One region of the Streptomyces sp. NPDC057939 genome, then DNA from elsewhere that is predicted to be linked to it. Evidence: predicted binding sites of a transcription regulator. Region 1 holds the regulator's gene; the other holds the start of a gene.

Region 1 (7,075 bases):
GCGCAGCAGTTCCTCCTGCTGGGCGTCGAGCTTGCTCGGGGTGGTCACCTCGACGTGGACGATGAGGTCCCCCCGGCCGCCGCCGCGCAGGTGCGTGACGCCGCGCCCGTGCAGCGGGATCGACTGGCCGGACTGGGTGCCGGGCCGGATGTCGATCTCCTCCATGCCGTCCAGGGTCTCCAGCGGGCACTTGGTGCCGAGGGAGGCCGCTGTCATCGGGATCGTGACCGTGCAGTGCAGGTCGTCACCGCGCCGTTGGAAGGTGGCGTGGGGAAGCTCGTGGATCTCCACGTAGAGGTCGCCGGCGGGGCCGCCGCCGGGGCCGACCTCACCCTCGCCCGCGAGCTGGATCCGGGTGCCGTTCTCGACGCCGGCGGGGATCTTCACCGTCAGGTTGCGACGGGAACGGACCCGGCCGTCGCCCGCGCACTCGGCGCACGGGGTGGGGACCACGGTGCCGAAGCCCTGGCACTGGGGGCAGGGGCGCGAGGTCATGACCTGGCCCAGGAAGGACCGGGTGACCTGCGAGACCTCGCCGCGGCCGCGGCACATGTCGCACGTCTGCGCGGAGGTGCCGGGTGCGGCGCCCTCACCGGAGCAGGTGGTGCAGACGATGGCCGTGTCGACCTGGATGGGCTTGGTCGTCCCGAAGGCCGCCTCGTCCAGTTCCAGGTCCAGGCGGATCATGGCGTCCTGGCCCCGGCGGGTCCGCGAGCGCGGTCCGCGCTGCTGGGACTGGCCGAAGAAGGCGTCCATGATGTCGGAGAAGTTGCCGAAGCCACCGGCTCCGAAGCCGCCCGCCCCGCCACCGCCACCGGAGGAGAGGGGGTCACCACCCAGGTCGTGGACCTGCTTCTTCTGCGGGTCCGAGAGGACCTCGTAGGCGGCGTTGATCTCCTTGAAGCGCTCTTGCGTCTTGGGATCGGGATTGACATCCGGGTGCAGCTCGCGGGCGAGCCGCCGGAATGCCTTCTTGATCTCGTCCTGCGATGCGTCGCGGCGCACGCCGAGTACGGCGTAGTAGTCCGTGGCCACTTACGACTCCGCCAGGATCTGTCCGACGTAACGTGCCACTGCGCGTACCGCTCCCATCGTTCCGGGGTAGTCCATGCGGGTCGGTCCGACCACGCCGAGTTTGGCGACTGCCTCGCCGCCCGAACCGTAGCCGACGGAGACGACCGACGTGGAGTTGAGCCCCTCGTAGGCGTTCTCGTGACCGATCCGTACCGCCATCCCCGACTCCCCTGCCTCGCCCAGCAGCTTGAGCAGCACGACGTGCTCCTCCAGCGCTTCGAGCACCGGCCTGATCGTCAAGGGAAAATCATGTCCGAAGCGAGTGAGGTTGGCGGTGCCGCCGATCATCAGCCGCTCCTCCGCCTCCTCCTCCAGCGTTTCGAGGAGGGTGTCGAGGACGGCCTTGACCGTCACCCGGTCCTCGGTCTCGAACGACTCCGGAAGGTCCTGCACGAGCTGCGGCACGTCGGTGAACCGACGGCCGACGACCCGGCTGTTCAGCCGCGCCCGCAGGTCGGCCAGGGAGTTCTCCCCGAAGGGCGTCTGGCAGTCCACGAGCCGCTGCTCGACCCGCCCGGTGTCCGTGATCAGTACGAGCATCAGCCGGGCCGGGGCCAGGGAGAGCAGCTCGACGTGCCGGACGGTGGAACGGGTCAGGGACGGGTACTGGACGACGGCGACCTGGCGGGTGAGCTGCGCGAGGAGGCGCACCGTGCGGCCCACCACGTCGTCGAGGTCGACGGCACCGTCGAGGAAGTTCTGGATGGCCCTGCGCTCGGGCGTCGACAGCGGTTTGACCCCCGCCAGTTTGTCGACGAAGAGGCGGTAGCCCTTGTCCGTGGGGATCCGGCCGGCGCTGGTGTGGGGTTGGGCGATGTAGCCCTCCTCCTCCAGCACGGCCATGTCGTTGCGCACGGTCGCCGGGGATACGCCGAGGCGGTGCCGCTCGGTGAGCGCCTTGGAACCGACCGGTTCCTCCGTCCCGACGTAGTCCTGGACGATGGCGCGCAGTACCTCGAGCCTGCGTTCACTGAGCATCGCGCACACCTCCGGATGCGGTCGTATCGGTCGGTCCCGGTCGGTCGTCGATCGGTCCCGGGTCCGGCTTCGGTCGGTATTCGGTCCGGCCTGGTCGGCCGTGGCCGGCACTCTGCGCGTGCGAGTGCCAGAGATGCCCCGGTCAGTGTACGGCCGGGTGGTACGCGGCGGGCAAGGGCGGCCCGTCAGGGTAGCGTCGCGCCATGGACGTACGTTGGGAAGAGGCGGGCTGGGAACGGCTCACCGGACGGGCCGGCCGGCGCCGCCTTCCGGTGTGGGACTGCACGGTGGGACTGGTGGTGGGGGACGAGTCGGTCCTCCTGATCGACCCGGGTTCCTCCGTACGGGAGGGCGCCGAGGTGCGCGCCGAGGCGGAGCGCCTGACGGGCCGCCGCGTGACCCATATCGCATTCACGCACGGACATTTCGACCACGTGATGGGCGCGCCCGCGTTCCCCGGGGCCGAGGTCTTCGGAGCGGTCGGCCTGGAGCGGCTGCTGGCCCCGGCGAGGGGCCGCGAGGAGCTGCGGGCGAGCGCGGTCCGCAACGGACTGGCCGAGGACGAGGCCGCCGAGGCCGCCGAGCTCCTGCGGGCGCCGGGGCACCTGGTGTCGGGCGAGTGGACGCTGGAGCTGGGCGGGGTGCAGGTGCTGCTGGCCAACCTGGGTCCCGCGCACTCGCAGCACGACCTGACCGTCTTCGTGCCGGGCGAGCGGGAGGTGGTGTTCTGCGGGGACATCGTCGAGGAGTCCGGCGAACCCCAGGCCGGCCGGGACGCGGTCCCGGGACAGTGGCCCGCCGCCCTGGACCGGCTGCTGTCCCTCGGCGGGGACGACGCCGTGTACGTGCCGGGTCACGGAGCGCTGGTCACGGCCGACTTCGTACGTGAGCAACGCGCCACACTGGCGGCCCGGTTCGGCGTGTCGGAGGCGTGAGCGGTCCGGCTCTCCTACGCTCGGCCGGATGCGCGAGTACTCCCCCGACCTGACCCCGCAGTGGAAGCGTCCCCGGGCGGTGCCCCAGGTACCGGCGGACCCCGGCCTGGTGGTCGAGGTGGCGGGCGGTGACTTCTGCGGCGCGGTCGTCGAGTGCGAGGCCGGCACGGTGACCCTGGAGGACCGCTTCGGCAAGCGCCGGGCCTTCCCCCTGGAGCCGGCCGGCTTCCTGCTGGAGGGCGCCACGGTGACCCTGGTCCGGGCCTCGCGGGCGCCGGCCGCGCCCGCCCGCACCGCGTCGGGCTCGGTGGCCGTCCCCGGGGCCCGGGCCCGGGTGGCCCGCGCCGGACGGATCTACGTCGAGGGCCGGCACGACGCGGAGCTCGTGGAGCGGGTCTGGGGCGACGACCTGCGCATCGAGGGCGTGGTCGTGGAGTACCTGGAGGGCGTCGACGACCTGCCCGCCGTGGTGGCGGAGTTCGACCCGGCTCCGGACGCCCGCCTGGGCGTCCTGGTGGACCACCTGGTTCCGGGCTCGAAGGAGTCCCGGATCGCGGCGGCGGTGACCGGCGCGGACGTCCTGGTCGTGGGCCACCCGTACGTGGACGTCTGGCAGGCGGTGAAGCCGTCGGCGCTGGGCATCCCGGCCTGGCCCGTGGTGCCGCGCGGCCAGGACTGGAAGACGGGCGTCTGCCGCGCCCTGGGCTGGCCGGAGAACACCGGCGCCGCCTGGCAGCACATCCTGTCGCGGGTGACTTCGTACCGGGACCTGGAGCCCGCCCTGCTGGGTCGCGTCGAGGAACTGATCGACTTCGTCACGGCGCCCTGAGCGTCCCGGGAGGGGCGCGGGCTAGTCGACCAGGTCGCGGACCACCGCGTCGGCCAGCAGCCGGCCGCGCAGGGTCAGCACCGCGCGGCCGGCCGCGTACGGGCCCGCCTCCAGCAGGCCGTCGGCCAGGGCCCGGCCGGCCGCCGCCAGCCCGGCCGGGGCGAGCAGTGACAGCGGGACGCCGTCCACGAGGCGCAGCTCCAGCAGGATCCGCTCCACCCGGCGGTCCTCCGCCGACAGGAGTTCGCGCCCGGCGCCCGGGGAGCGGCCCTCCGCGAGGGCGGCCGCGTAGGCGCCGGGGTGCTTGACGTTCCACCAGCGGACCCCGCCGACGTGCGAGTGGGCACCCGGCCCGGCGCCCCACCAGTCGGCGCCCCGCCAGTACAGCTCGTTGTGCAGGCAGCGGCCCGCGTCCGAGGTGGCCCAGTTCGACACCTCGTACCAGGAGTAGCCCGCGTCGGCCATCACCGAGTCCGCGATCAGGTACCGGTCGGCGTGCACGTCGTCGTCGGTCATCGGGACCTCGCCGCGGCGGATGCGGCGGGCCAGCTGGGTGCCCTCCTCGACGATCAGGGCGTAGGCGCTGATGTGGTCGGGGCCGGCGCCCAGCGCGGCTTCCAGGGAGGCCCGCCAGTCGTCGTCGGACTCCCCCGGCGTGCCGTAGATCAGGTCCAGGTTGACGTGCTCGAAGCCGGCTTCGCGGGCTTCGGCCACGCACGCCTCGGGCCGCCCCGGCGTGTGGGTGCGGTCGAGGACCTTCAGGACGTGCTGCTTGGCGCTCTGCATGCCGAAGGAGATCCGGTTGAAGCCGCCGGCCCGCAGTTCGGCGAGGTAGGCGGGGTTCACCGATTCGGGATTGGCCTCGGTGGTGATCTCCGCGTCCTCGGCCAGGCCGAACTCGTCGCGGATCGCCGCGAGCATCCGTACGAGGTCCCCGGCGGGCAGCAGCGTGGGCGTGCCGCCGCCCACGAAGACGGTGCGCACGGCGCGCGGGTCGTCGCCGAGCACCTTGCGCGCGAGGCGGACCTCGTCGATCAGGGTGTCGGCGTAGTTCTCCCGGGAGGCGAGCACGCCTCCGGTGCCCCGCAGCTCGGTGGCCGTGTAGGTGTTGAAGTCGCAGTACCCGCAGCGGGTGGCGCAGTACGGGACGTGCAGGTAGAACCCGAGCGGCCGGTCCCCGGCACCCGCGAGGGCGTGCGACGGCAGCGAGCCGTCTTCGGGCATGGGTTCACCGTCGGGCAGTGCGGAAGGCATGCCCCCATTGTCCCGCACCCGTGGCCCCGGGCGCCCCGCCCGCGGCGGCGCGCCCGGGACCCGCCCGGGGCGTGCCCGCGGGCGGGTCCGGCCGGGCGGTGTCAGGCCTCGCGCGAGCCCTCGTACATCTCCTCGATGAGGTACTTGAACTCCCGCTCGACCACCGGGCGCTTCAGCTTGAGGCTGGGCGTGAGGTCGCCGTGCTCGACGTCCAGGTCACGGGGCAGCAGCCGGAACTTCTTGACCGTCTGCCACCGCTGGAGGCCTTCGTTCAGGGTCTGGACGTACGTCTCGACGAGGCGGCTGGTCTCCGGCGCGGCCAGGACCTGTCCGTACGTCTTGCCCTCCAGGCCGTTGTCGGCGGCCCAGGCCAGGATCGAGGGCTCGTCGAGGGCGATCAGCGCGGTGCAGAAGTTCCGGTCGGCGCCGTGCACGACGATGCTGGAGACGTAGGGGCAGATGCCCTTGAACTGGCCCTCGATCTCCGCGGGGGCGACGTACTTGCCGCCCGAGGTCTTGATCAGGTCCTTCTTGCGGTCGGTGATGCGCAGGTAGCCGTCGGGCGAGAGCTCGCCGATGTCACCGGTGTGCAGCCAGCCGTCGGACTCCAGGACCTCGGCGGTCTTGTCCGGCTGCTGGTGGTAGCCCTGCATGATGCCGGGGCCGCGCAGCATGACCTCGCCGTCGTCGGCGATGCGGACCTCGGTGCCGGGGAGCGGCTTGCCGACGGTACCGGTGCGGTAGGCCTCGCCGGGGTTGACGAAGGAGGCCGCGCTGGACTCCGTGAGGCCGTAGCCCTCCAGGATGTGGATGCCGGCGCCGGAGAAGAAGTAGCCGATCTCGGGGGCGAGGGCGGAGGCCCCGGAGACGGCGGCGCGGAGCTTGCCGCCGAAGGCCTCGCGGAGCTTGGAGTAGACGAGCGCGTCGGCGATCTTGTGCTGGGTGTTGAGGCCGAAGGGGGCGCTGGCCCGGCCGGTGCGGCGGAAGTTGTCCTGGGTGACCTTGGCGTACTCGCGGGAGACGCCCGCCGCCCACTGGAAGATCTTGTACTTGGCGCCGCCGCCCGCCCGGGCCTTGGCCGCGACACCGTTGTAGACCTTCTCGAAGATGCGCGGGACGGCCGCCATGTAGGTCGGCTGGACGATCGGCAGGTTCTCGATGATCTTGTCGATGCGTCCGTCGACGGCGGTGACGTGCCCGACCTCGATCTGGCCGGAGGTGAGCACCTTGCCGAAGACGTGGGCCAGCGGCAGCCACAGGTACTGGACGTCGTCCGCGGTGATCAGGCCGGTGGCGACGGTGGCCTTGGCCATGTACGACCAGTTGTCGTGCGGCAGTCGGACGCCCTTGGGACGGCCGGTGGTGCCGGAGGTGTAGATCAGGGTGGCGAGCTGGTCGGCGGTGATGTCCGCGATCCGCTGCTTGACCGCCTCGGGGTGCTTGGCGAGGTACTCCGCGCCGCGCGCCTCCAGGTCGGCGAGCGAGAGCACCCAACCCTCGGGGTCGCCGTCGGCGGCGACCGCGTCGGCGGCCTCCAGCACGACGACGTGGGCGAGGTGCGGCAGGTCGGCGCGGCGCTCGCGCGCCTTCGCCAACTGCGTGCCGTCCTCGGCGATCAGCACGTGGCTCTCGGAGTCCGCGAGGATGTACGCCGACTCCTCCGCGTTGGTGCTGGGGTAGATCGTGGTGACGGCGCCGCCCGCGCACATCACTCCGAGGTCGGCGAGGATCCACTCGACCCGGGTGTTGGAGGCGAGGGCGACCCGCTGCTCCGGCTGGATGCCCAGGGCGATCAGCCCGGCGGCGATGCCGAAGACGCGTTCCGCGGCCTGTCCCCAGCTGAGCGACTTCCAGTCGTCGGGTCCGCCCTCGGGGCCGGCGGCCGGCACGGGGAAGCGGTAGGCCTCCCTGTTCGGCGTTGCGGCGACGCGGTCAAGGAAGAGGGCCGCCACGGAGGGCGGACGGTTCTCGATCATGGTCTGTGTGTCGCTCACGACATCCTCCG
Region 2 (7,075 bases), on a different contig from region 1:
CGGGCCCTCGTCCCCGTGGAGCTGCACGGCGCGCACACCGCTCTCCTCGGTGAGCCGGCGCACCTCCCCGACCGACTGGCGCCGGAACACCCCGACGGTGAGCACCCCGTCCGGAACCCCCGCCGCGAGGTCCCGCGCCGTGGCGGCGTCGACCGTGCGGGGGCTGCCCGGGGCGAGGACGAAGCCGACGGCGTCCGCCCCGGCGGCGACGGCCACCTCGACGTCGTGGGCGGTCTTCAGGCCACAGATCTTGACGAAGGGCACACTGCGTTCGCTCATGCCCCGATCCAACCAAACCCGCCGCCCCCGCGCCGCCCCGTCCCGACCACCGGGCTCCCGGCTCCGCACCACCGTCGCCCTCGGTGAGGGCCTGCGGGTCCCGAAGCCGTTGGGCCGCGTCGCCGACAGCGCCGGCTCCCGAGGCCGGGGCGGCCGCAAAACCGATCGGCCCGGAGCCCCTCCGGCCCGCACAATGACGCCATGAACGACAACGGGGTGGACATCATCACGGCCGGCGCGGACTCCGAGCTCGACGCGCGGCTCAGCAAGGAGCTGGACGCCTTCAACCAGGCGGCGACGGCGGGCCACGAGCAGTCCGAGTTCACCGTGCGGATCACCGACGCGGACGGTGGCCTCGTCGCGGGGCTCTCCGGCTGGAGCTGGGGCGACCGCGCGGGCATCGGCATGACCTGGGTCCGCGAGGACAGCCGGGGCGACGGCCGGGGTGCCGAACTGCTGGCGGCGGCCGAGGAGGAGGCCCGTCGGCGGGGCTGCGTGAGCATCCTGGTCTCCTCGTTCACCTTCCAGGCCCCGGCCTTCTACGCCCGCCACGGCTACCGGGAGGTCGCCCGCGTCCCCGGCTTCCCCGCCGCACACGAGGACGTCTGGCTCCTCAAGTCCCTGACCTGACCCGGCGTGATCTGACCTGACCCGCCCCGGCCGGGCCGGACCCGTCCCGGACCGGCCCGGCCCGGCCCGCCGCCGAACGCGGAAACGCCCGAGGGCGGCACCCCCGTGGGGGTGCCGCCCTCGTTCGAGAACAGCCGATCAGCCAGGGGCCGATCAGAAGTCCATGTCACCGCCCGGCATGCCGCCGCCCGCGGGGGCACCGGCCTTCTCGGGCTTGTCGGCGATGACGGCCTCGGTGGTGAGGAAGAGGGCCGCGATCGACGCCGCGTTCTGCAGCGCGGAACGGGTGACCTTCGCCGGGTCGATGATGCCCTCGGCGATCATGTCGACGTACTCGCCGGTCGCGGCGTTCAGGCCCCAACCGATCTGCAGGTTGCGCACCTTCTCGACCACGACGCCACCCTCAAGACCACCGTTGACGGCGATCTGCTTGAGCGGGGCCTCCAGCGCGAGCTTCACGGCGTTGGCGCCGGTCGCCTCGTCACCGGTGAGCTCCAGCTTCTCGAAGACCGAGGAGGCCTGGAGCAGGGCCACGCCACCACCGGCGACGATGCCCTCTTCGACGGCCGCCTTCGCGTTGCGAACGGCGTCCTCGATGCGGTGCTTGCGCTCCTTGAGCTCGACCTCGGTCGCGGCACCGGCCTTGATGACGGCCACGCCGCCGGCCAGCTTCGCGAGGCGCTCCTGGAGCTTCTCGCGGTCGTAGTCCGAGTCGGAGTTCTCGATCTCGGCGCGGATCTGGTTGACGCGACCCTGGACCTGGTCGCTGTCACCGGCACCGTCGACGATGGTGGTCTCGTCCTTGGTGATGACGACCTTGCGGGCGCGGCCGAGCAGGTCGAGACCGGCGTTCTCCAGCTTGAGGCCGACCTCCTCGGAGATGACCGTGCCGCCCGTGAGGATGGCGATGTCACCGAGCATGGCCTTGCGGCGGTCGCCGAAGCCCGGGGCCTTGACGGCGACGGACTTGAAGGTGCCACGGATCTTGTTGACGACCAGGGTCGACAGGGCCTCGCCCTCGACGTCCTCGGCGATGATCAGCAGCGGCTTGCCGGACTGCATGACCTTCTCCAGGAGCGGCAGCAGGTCCTTGACCGAGCCGATCTTGGAGTTGACGATCAGGATGTACGGGTCGTCGAGGGACGACTCCATGCGCTCCATGTCGGTGGCGAAGTACGCCGAGATGTAGCCCTTGTCGAAGCGCATGCCCTCGGTGAGCTCAAGCTCCAGGCCGAAGGTCTGCGACTCCTCGACCGTGATGACGCCTTCCTTGCCGACCTTGTCCATCGCCTCGGCGATGAGCTCGCCGATCTGGGTGTCGGCGGCGGAGATGGAGGCCGTCGAAGCGATCTGCTCCTTGGTCTCGACATCCTTGGCCTGCGACAGCAGGGCGGCGGAGACGGCCTCGACGGCCTTCTCGATGCCGCGCTTGAGGGCCATCGGGTTGGCGCCGGCGGCTACGTTGCGCAGACCCTCGCGGACGAGAGCCTGGGCGAGCACGGTGGCAGTGGTCGTACCGTCGCCGGCGACGTCGTCCGTCTTCTTGGCGACTTCCTTGACCAGCTCTGCGCCGATCTTCTCGTACGGGTCCTCAAGCTCGATCTCCTTGGCGATGGAGACACCATCGTTGGTGATCGTGGGGGCGCCCCACTTCTTCTCAAGGACGACGTTGCGACCCTTGGGGCCAAGGGTGACCTTGACGGCATCGGCGAGCTGGTTCATCCCACGCTCGAGACCGCGCCGGGCCTCCTCGTTGAACGCAATGATCTTGGCCATCTGAAGTGGTCCTCCCGGACAGGGGTGGATTGCTCCGGACCGCGCCCGCGCCCGCGACGGACGGCCTGCGGACCCGGCGGTTCCTTCCCGCCGGACCCTGCGGGCCTCACCGGCCCGGTCCTCGTCTTAGTAGCACTCTCACCTGGAGAGTGCTAACGCCAATGATTAGCACTCGACCCCCGCGAGTGCAAGCGGCTTCGACCAACGCGGGCCCGGCGCCGGGGTCCGCGGCGGGGCGCGGGCCGGGCGCCGCAAGGGTCCCGGGGCCGACACGCACGAGGGGCCCGCATCCCCGTGTCCGGGATGTGGGCCCCTCGTGTGTGAGTGCGTCGGTGGTCGATCGCGCTTGGGACTCAGCCGGCAGCGAGCTTGACCATGTCCGCCTGCGGGCCCTTCTGGCCCTGCGAGATCTCGAACTCGACCCGCTGACCCTCTTCAAGGGTGCGGTACCCGTCCATCTGGATGGCGCTGTAGTGGACGAACACATCCGCGCCACCGTCGACCGCGATGAAGCCGTAGCCCTTCTCCGCGTTGAACCACTTGACGGTGCCCTGAGCCATGCCTAACTCCCCTATTACTGGCCCTTGCGCAGGTCCGCACTTCGCGGACCCGGGTCAGAACTTGCGCCGGAACGCCTCGACCGGGGCTGAATGTATCCGCACCGCTGCTGTCTGCAACAGGTCAATCCGACGAGAATTCTGGACACGCGAAAACATTGAAATAGAGTGAAAATTTGGCATATTCCTGGGCAACTCGGGCCTGACAATCCACGCCAAAGCCCCATAGCGCGCGCACATGTTGACTCAATGTCAACCCTCCCCGGCCCCGCTCATATGCGGCGGGCAAGAACAGCGGAGGGGACTTCCCCAACTCTACCGCTATCAATCAAGCAGAATTGCCCCCTCCGCTTATTGGCGGAAGGGGCAATTCAGAAAATCGGGGGGCGCCGGCCGTCGCCCGCGGGTGACGATCGACGGCCCGTCCGGGACGATCAGCCGCCGGCGACGGCCGGGATGATCGAGACGCCGGCGCCGTCGGGCGTCGCCGTCTGCAGCCCGCCCTCGAAGCGCACGTCGTCGTCGTTGACGTAGACGTTCACGAAGCGGCGCAGCTTGCCCTGGTCGTCCAGGACGCGCGCGGCGATGCCCGGGTGGTTCTTCTCCAGGGAGTCGATGACCTCGGCCAGGGTCGCGCCCTCGGCGGGAACCTCGGCGACGCCGCCGGTGTAGGTGCGCAGGATGGTGGGGATGCGGACGTTGACGCTCATGGCGCTACCGCCTTTCCGGGTGTCGGGGGGAGGATCAGGCCAGGCCGGCGGCGCGGAACGCGTCCAGGCTCGGGCGGATGGTGGCGGTCTGGCCGCTGTCCGCGGCCACCGCCTCCAGGGTCTTGAGGCCGTCGCCGGTGTTCAGGATCACGGTGGTCAGCGTCGGGTCGAGCTGCCCGTTCTCGATCAGCTTCTTCGTCACGCCGACGGTGACGCCGCCCGCGGTCTCGGCGAAGATGCCCTCGGTCTGCGCGAGGATCTTGATGGCCTCGACGACCTGGGTGTCGTTGACGTCCTCGACGTAGCCGCCGGTGCGCCGGGCGATGTCCAGGACGTACGGGCCGTCGGCCGGGTTGCCGATCGCGAGGGACTTGGCGATGGTGTTCGGCTTCTGCGGGCGGACCACGTCGTGACCGGCCTTGAAGGCGGTCGACACCGGGGAGCAGCCCTCGGCCTGGGCGCCGAAGATCTTGTACGGCTTGTCCTCGACGAGGCCGAGCTTGATCAGCTCCTGCAGGCCCTTGTCGATCTTCGTCAGCTGGGAGCCGGACGCGATCGGGATGACGATCTGGTCGGGCAGTCGCCAGCCGAGCTGCTCGCAGATCTCGTACGCCAGGGTCTTGGAGCCCTCGCCGTAGTAGGGGCGCAGGTTGACGTTGACGAAGCCCCAGCCCTCGCCCAGCGGGTCGCCGATGAGCTCGGAGCAGAAGCGGTTGACGTCGTCGTAGTTGCCCTCGATGCCGACGAGGTCGCCACCGTAGACACCGGCCATGACGACCTTGCCCTGCTCCAGGTCGTGCGGGATGAACACGCAGGAACGGAAGCCGGCGCGGGCGGCCGCGGCGCCGACGGCGCCGGCCAGGTTGCCGGTGGAGGAGCAGGAGAGGGTGGTGAAGCCGAAGGCGCGGGCGGCCTCGACGGCGATGGCCACGACGCGGTCCTTGAAGGAGTGCGTCGGGTTGCCGGAGTCGTCCTTGACGTACAGCTTTCCGGTGACGCCCAGTTCCTTGGCCAGGTTGGCGGCGTCGACGAGCTTGGTGAAGCCCGGGTTCAGGTTGGGCTTGGAGGCCACGTTCGCCGGGACGGGCAGCAGCGGCGCGTAGCGCCAGATGTTGTCGGGGCCGGCCTCGATGGCGGCGCGCAGGGCCTCGGGGTTGCCGAGGGGCAGCTCGTAGGAGACTTCCAGCGGTCCGAAACACTCGACGCAGGCGAAAATGGGACCGAGCTCGAAGCGGGTTCCGCACTCGCGGCAGGAAAGGCCGGTGGCGGGTCCGAGATCCACGGAAACCGACTCGGCAGAGGTGGCGACGGTCTGTGCAGCCATGATGGCGAGGCCCTTTCTCCTCATCTTCCCCATGGCGCACTTCGCCATGAGACGGAATTGGCACCTTCCCTAGTCGGGGACCTCGCGGGAGTGCGTCGCAGACGCATCGCGAGAACCGACTGGAGGGTTGCCGGGGCTTCAACGGGCCGTATCCCTCTGCCCCTCTGGATGAGCGGTATGGCACCGGACGGCGCGCTCCATGGCGTGTCCGGGCGTTTGTGCGCGGGACCCCCGGCATGCGGTGGTCCATCGCGTTGTTCAAGACTGTAACCGAAGGTCCGGGTGGTTGAGACAGCCGTCCGAACCGCGAGATGGATCACTTTTCGGTCCAAACCACCGATGAAGCAGGGAGTCCCGAGAGTGCTGGAAGAGGTGGAGCGCTGGCTGGCCGCCCGCTCCTGGTCCGCAGCCGACCGACCGCTCGACCAGCTCCTCGACCGGAAACGGGCGACGGGCACGACGGTCAGCGTGGTGCTGCCCGCGCTCGACGAGGAGGCCACCGTCGGGCGGATCGTCGAGGTGATCCGGCGCGATCTGATCGAGGGCCCGGCGATCCCGCTCGTCGACGAACTCGTAGTGATCGACTCGGGTTCGTCGGACGGTACGGCGAAGGTCGCGGCCGCCGCCGGCGCCCGGGTCGTGCACCGCGACGAGGTCCTCCCCCGCATCCCGGCGCTGCCCGGCAAGGGCGAGGTGCTGTGGCGCTCGCTCCTCGCGACCACCGGCGAGGTCGTCTGCTTCGTGGACGCCGACCTGCGGGACTTCGACTCCGCCTTCGTGTCCGGGATCGTGGGCCCACTGCTGACCGACCCGCAGGTCCAGTTCGTCAAGGCGATGTACGACCGCCCGCTGGGGGACGCCCCCGGCCAGGGCGGCCGGGTCACCGAGCTGGTCGCCCGCCCCCTGCTGAACCTGCACTGGCCGCAGCTGGCCGGCTTCGTGCAGCCGCTGGGCGGCGAGTACGCCGTACGCCGGTCGCTGCTGGAGCGGCTGCCGTTCCCCGTCGGCTACGGGGTCGAGCTGGGCCTGCTCGTGGACGCGCTGCACACGGTCGGGCTGGACGCGCTGGCCCAGGTCGACGTCGGCGTCAGGCTCCACCGCCACCAGGACGGGCAGGCCCTCGGCCGGATGGCGGCGGCGATCTACCGCACGGCGCAGCTGCGGCTCTCTCGCGGGCACCTCGTACGGCCGGAGCTGACGCAGTTCGAGCGGGGGCCGGACGGTTTCGTGCCGCACACGTACCCCGTGGACACCGAGGAGCGGCCGCCGATGGCCGGGATCGAGGAGTACGCGGGCCGTCGCGTGGCGTAATCCTCAGCGGGCCCCCGGCGCACAGGCGTTTGACCGGGGGCGGGCCTGGCTAGGTTGGCCGCATGGCTTCTCAGGTACTCGTCGCCGCGAACCGCGGCCCGCTCTCGTACGCCCTCGACCAGGACGGCACCCTCAGTGCCCGGCGCGGCGGGGGCGGTCTCGTCTCCGGGCTCTCCGCGGCCCTCGCGCAGCAGCCGGAGGCCCTGTGGATCTGCGCGGCCCTGTCCGACGCCGACCGGGAGGCGGTGCGCCGGGGCGTCGCGGAGCCGGGCGTGCGGATGCTCGACATCGACCCCGCGGTGTACGACGACGCGTACAACGGCATCGCGAACTCGGTGCTCTGGTTCACCCACCACCACCTGTACGACGTCCCCCGCGAGCCGGTCTTCGACGCGGTGTTCCGGCGGCAGTGGGCCTCGTACGTCGCCTACAACCGGGCCTTCGCCGAGGCGCTGGCGCAGGAGGCCGCGGAGGGCGCCCGGGTGCTG

Evidence for each region. The regulator HrcA, encoded in region 1, represses chaperone genes, less so after heat shock. The targets are predictions, from matches to a motif close to TTNGCACTCNGNNNNNCNGAGTGCNAA.
Region 2: the regulator HrcA is predicted to act here: its motif matches at 2,851-2,877, upstream of groL (chaperonin GroEL).

The regions. Positions count from the first base shown of each region.
Region 1 covers NZ_JBHVPG010000061.1:8,909-15,983, forward strand. Annotated here, with positions in the region: gene dnaJ (molecular chaperone DnaJ) at 1-1,035, opposite strand, end outside; gene hrcA (heat-inducible transcriptional repressor HrcA) at 1,036-2,052, opposite strand; gene ACFVS6_RS37500 (MBL fold metallo-hydrolase) at 2,256-2,987, shown strand; gene ACFVS6_RS37505 (DUF3097 domain-containing protein) at 3,016-3,816, shown strand; gene hemW (radical SAM family heme chaperone HemW) at 3,838-5,070, opposite strand; gene ACFVS6_RS37515 (AMP-dependent synthetase/ligase) at 5,172-7,064, opposite strand.
Region 2 covers NZ_JBHVPG010000015.1:49,104-56,178, forward strand. Annotated here, with positions in the region: gene ACFVS6_RS18660 (phosphoribosylanthranilate isomerase) at 1-279, opposite strand, end outside; gene ACFVS6_RS18665 (GNAT family N-acetyltransferase) at 481-909, shown strand; gene groL (chaperonin GroEL) at 1,063-2,685, opposite strand; gene ACFVS6_RS18675 (cold-shock protein) at 3,039-3,245, opposite strand; gene ACFVS6_RS18680 (ubiquitin-like small modifier protein 1) at 3,677-3,952, opposite strand; gene thrC (threonine synthase) at 3,987-5,276, opposite strand; SAM riboswitch class I at 5,294-5,451, opposite strand; gene ACFVS6_RS18690 (glucosyl-3-phosphoglycerate synthase) at 5,637-6,587, shown strand; gene ACFVS6_RS18695 (trehalose-6-phosphate synthase) at 6,650-7,075, shown strand, end outside.